DNA from 2 places in the Nocardia sp. NPDC127526 genome. Region 2 is predicted to be linked to the other one. Evidence: riboswitches for the same ligand, from Rfam matches in the RefSeq annotation. Region 2 holds a riboswitch; the other holds the start of a gene.

Region 1 (2,192 bases), on a different contig from region 2:
ACACGGCGTTCCGCGGCGGGGGAGCGGCGGGTGGCCTCCGGGCCGAGCGCCGACAGGCGCGCCCGCACCGTGTCGTCGCGCAGCCGCGGGTCAGCGGCCCGGGACGCGAACGCCGCACGGGCGGTAGCCAATTCGGCGGTGATGGCGTCGGTGCCCTCGTGCAGCGCGGTGGCCAGCAGCCGCACCTCGGCCACCTTCTCCGCGCCGAAGGCCAGCCAGGAGCGCAGCACCGGTTCGATACCGGATTCGGCGTCGAGCGAATACGGCACGTGCAGCAGCGAACTGGAGGTCGAGACCACCAGCGCCCCGGTGCTGCCGAGCAGGGTGCCCAGCGTGCTCAGCGCCCGATCCAGATCGGTGCGCCACACATTGCGGCCGTCCACGACACCCGCCACCACCAGCTTCCCGGCCAGCGCCGGCACCCCGGCCACCTCGCCGACCGTCGTCCCGGCGGTGAAGTCCAGCGCCACGCCCTCGATGGCGGTGCCCGCCAGCACCGGCAGCGCCGCACCCGGCCGCCCGAAATAGGTGGCGACCAGAATCGCGGGCCGATCCGCCGAGGCCGACAGCTCGTCGTACACCCGCCCGGCCACCGCGAGCTCGGCCTCGGTGAGATCGGTCACCAGCACCGGCTCGTCGATCTGCACCCACTGAGCGCCCGCCGCGGCCAGCTGCCGCAGCAATTCCCGGTACAGCGGCAGCAGCGCGTCGATCCGCCGCAGCGGATCACCCTCGGCGTCCTTGGCCAGCTTCAGGAAGGTCAGCGGGCCGATCACCACCGGCCGCGCGGGCACGCCGAGCGCCAGCGCCTCCCGCAGCTCGTCGAGGAGCTTGTCCGGATGCAGCGTGAACTCGGTATCCGCACCGAATTCCGGCACCAGGTAGTGGTAGTTGGTGTCGAACCACTTGGTCATCTCCAGCGGTTCGACCGCATCGGTGCCGCGGGCCGCCGCGAAGTACCGATCCAGCGGATCCGCGATACCGGCCACCCGCGGCGGCAGCGCGCCGAACATGACCGCGGTGTCCAGTATCTGGTCGTAGTACGAGAAGGTGCCCACCGGCACCGAATCCATTCCGGCCGCGGCCAGTCCGGTGAGCTGAGCGATGCGGAGTTCCTTGGCGACGGCGTGCAATGCCTCGGCATCGCTGCGTCCCGCCCAGTAGGACTCGATGGCGCGCTTCAGCTCACGCCGCGGCCCGATCCGCGGTGAGCCCAGAACCGTTGCGGTGAAAGGGGAAATGTTGGTCACAGCTGTTCTCCAGTGCTTCCAGAGCCACTGGCCGCCGCCCACGGGCATGAATGAACCCGAGTGCCCCGAATACACGCTCACGCGAGCATGCGGAAACCACTACCGGCCCATCCACCCAGTCCACGAGGCGGAGACCGCCGGATACGGCGTACCCGGCACAATCGGCAGGTCTTCGGACTCGCGGGCACCGGCCGAAATGGCCGACCTACTGGCCGTCGCTTCCCGGGCCATGGAGCCCAGTGCTGATGACGGCGGTCGTTCCTGCTCACCGCTGCGGGACAGTCCCGGATTCTCACCGGGTTCCCTCTTCACCCGTCGGTTAACGGGTTTCGACGCTGCCGTGGGACGTTCGGGGCTCCGACTCGTCTCCCACAGTGCGAACCGACTGCGCTGCGCAGTCTATTCCTTAGCTAGCGCGGTTTCGAAACCGAACCTCACCCGACCGGCGGCGACGGGGTGAGGTGTGTAGCTTTGCGAATGACAACTTCGCAGGACCGGCGGGTGTGCTTGTGAAGATGACTGCGAAGTGAGTTCGATGCCCGATCGATATCGCGGGGCAGGTACCTTAAGGCGCATGTTCTCCAAAGTCCTGGTCGCCAACCGCGGCGAGATCGCCATTCGCGCCTTCCGCGCGGCCTACGAACTCGGCATCGGAACGGTGGCGGTCTTTCCCTACGAGGACCGCAACTCCGTTCATCGGTTGAAGGCGGACGAGGCCTACCAGATCGGGACGCCCGGGCATCCGGTGCGGGCCTATCTGTCGGTCGAGGGGATCATCGAGGCGGCCAAGAGCGCGGGCGCCGACGCCGTGTACCCGGGTTACGGGTTCCTGTCCGAGAATCCGGACCTGGCGGCGGCGTGCGCGCGGGAGGGCATCACCTTCGTCGGCCCGTCCGCGCAGGTGCTGGAGCTGACGGGCAACAAGGCGCGGGCCATTGCCGC
Region 2 (2,192 bases):
CCAGCGCCCGCACCCGCTCCGGATGCGCCGCGGTGTACACCCACCCGTGCAGGGCCCCCATCGAATGCCCGATCACCACCATGGGTTCGGTAATGCGCGCGGTGGCCGCTTCCAGATCGGCCACGAAGGCTTCCGTGGTGAGCTCGTCCGGCGCGGGGCGGCCGTGCCCGGCGGCGTCGAACGTGTACACGTGCCCGAATTCACGCAACCAGTCCAGCTGACTCCGCCAGGTGCGGGCACTGCCCATCAACCCGTGCAGCAGCAGAATCGGCGCGCCCGCGCCGCCCTCGTCGTACAACACCATGCCGACAATACGACGACCCTCCTTCCCTTTTCGTGCCCGCCGCGGGTACCGCGGCGGGCACGAGGAATCCCATGGAGTGGGGAGTAACCTCCACTCCATGGCAGTCGTCAAGATCAACGCAATCGAGGTCCCCGAGGGCGCGGGCCCCGAACTGGAGAAGCGCTTCGCGCACCGCGCGCACGCCGTGGAGAACTCCCCCGGCTTCCTGGGTTTCCAGCTGCTCCGTCCCGTCGCCGGTGACAACCGCTACTTCGTTGTCACGCAGTGGGATTCCGAAGAGTCCTTCGCGGCTTGGCGGGACGGCCCGGCGCGCGAGGCGCATGCCGGCGAGGCCCGCAAGCCGGTCGCCACCGGCGCCTCGCTGCTGGAGTTCGAGGTGGTCCTGGACGTGGCGGGCAAGCACGCCTGATTGACGTATGGCCAGGTGAGCTGTCACAGTTCGAGATGAAGTACGCGACGGTGGCGAGTAACCCGGTGTGATTCCGGGGCGGTCGCGCCACTGTAGTTCCAAGCACTCGAGCCGAGTCAGGTGAAGTGCCGGGAGAGCCAGACACCGGCACCGTCGCACCCAACTCGATGGGGACGCGAAATCCCCAAGGAGGACTCGAATGGCCATCGTCCACTCTCCCGGCCGGACCGGCGACGCGCTCACCGCGCTGCTCGTGTCCGCGGCTGTCGTTCTTTTCGCTTTGCTCACGCTGTACCTGGTCGGCTTCGATCAGGGCGCGATCTCGCGCAGCGGCATGTTCATGCACGAGCTCATGCACGATGGACGACACCTGCTGGGCGTCCCGTGTCACTGAGTGAATCCCAGCGGCTGACGGGTTCGCTCAAGACGCTGCTGCTGCGCGGCCTGCTGGCCGGCCTCATTGCGGGCCTGCTGGCGGGCACCGTGGGGTACTTCATCGGAGAACCCAAGGTGGAAGCGGCCATTGCCATCGAGGAGGCCCAGGCCGGCGGGCATTCCCACGGCGACGAGGAAGAGCCGCTGGTGAGCCGGACCGGTCAGAAGGCCGGTCAGTTCCTGGCATTGGGCATCTACGGTCTCGCCATCGGAGCCATTTTCGCGACCGTGGCCAATGTGGCCCGCCGCTACACCACCCTGCCGGGCGCGCAGCTGTCGCTGGGACTCGCGGCGGGCGGCTGGCTGGCGATTGTCGCGGTGCCGTTCTTCAAGTACCCGGCCAATCCGCCCGCCGTGGGTGATCCGGAGACCATCAATGACCGCACCTGGCTGTGGGTCGCGGTGGTGCTGCTCGGTTTCGCGGCCGTGGGCGTCGGCGTGTATGTGTTCAAACTGCTGCGCCACAGCCTGCCGACCCTCCGATTGATCGGTGCGGTAGCGGCTTTCGTGCTCGTCACGGCCGTGGGCTACATCCTGCTGCCGGGCGTCAACGAGGTGAAGTCCGACTTCCCGGCTTCGCTGCTGTGGGAGTTCCGGGTGGCCTCGCTGGCCGAGACCGCCACGCTGTGGCTGTCGCTGGGCCTGGCCTTCGCGGCGCTGACCGAATTCGCGTCTCGCGGGGTGCGCGAAAAGGATTCGGCCGCGGCGTAGTTTCCGACGATCCGAACGGGCGGTGCCGGTTATCCGACGGGCACCGCCCATTTCGCTGTGCGCCAGCTGATCTCGTGCAGCGCCCATTCCGCCGGTCCGCGGCGGGAGGCGCTGCGCCACAGGGTCGCCAGGGTCAGGGAGCCGAGCGCCAGTAGCGCCAACAGCGGCCAGCCCGGACCGTGGATGCCACCGGGGAGCGCCTCGGCGTCGGCATCCGGGATCGGTACCAGCACGCTCACGGCGACGGCCTGCAGGATGTAGAGCGACAGCGCGCACGAACCGGCGGCGATCAAGGGCCGCAAGGCGATCCCGGCGCGCGGCGTGATGGCCAGC

What was found. A riboswitch is a leader RNA that binds a small molecule or an ion and turns the genes downstream of it on or off. The one in region 2 is predicted to bind cobalamin.
Region 1: linked by a shared signal. The riboswitch ahead of metE (5-methyltetrahydropteroyltriglutamate--homocysteine S-methyltransferase) and the one ahead of ACFVIV_RS00380 (CbtB domain-containing protein) in region 2 are both predicted to bind cobalamin.

The regions. Positions count from the first base shown of each region.
Region 1 covers NZ_JBHXVO010000018.1:114,099-116,290, forward strand. Annotated here, with positions in the region: gene metE (5-methyltetrahydropteroyltriglutamate--homocysteine S-methyltransferase) at 1-1,298, opposite strand, end outside; cobalamin riboswitch at 1,396-1,599, opposite strand; gene ACFVIV_RS25780 (pyruvate carboxylase) at 1,825-2,192, shown strand, end outside.
Region 2 covers NZ_JBHXVO010000001.1:72,197-74,388, reverse strand. Annotated here, with positions in the region: gene ACFVIV_RS00390 (alpha/beta fold hydrolase) at 1-301, opposite strand, end outside; gene mhuD (mycobilin-forming heme oxygenase MhuD) at 402-713, shown strand; cobalamin riboswitch at 723-861, shown strand; gene ACFVIV_RS00380 (CbtB domain-containing protein) at 913-1,107, shown strand; gene ACFVIV_RS00375 (CbtA family protein) at 1,098-1,859, shown strand; gene ACFVIV_RS00370 (heparan-alpha-glucosaminide N-acetyltransferase domain-containing protein) at 1,889-2,192, opposite strand, start outside.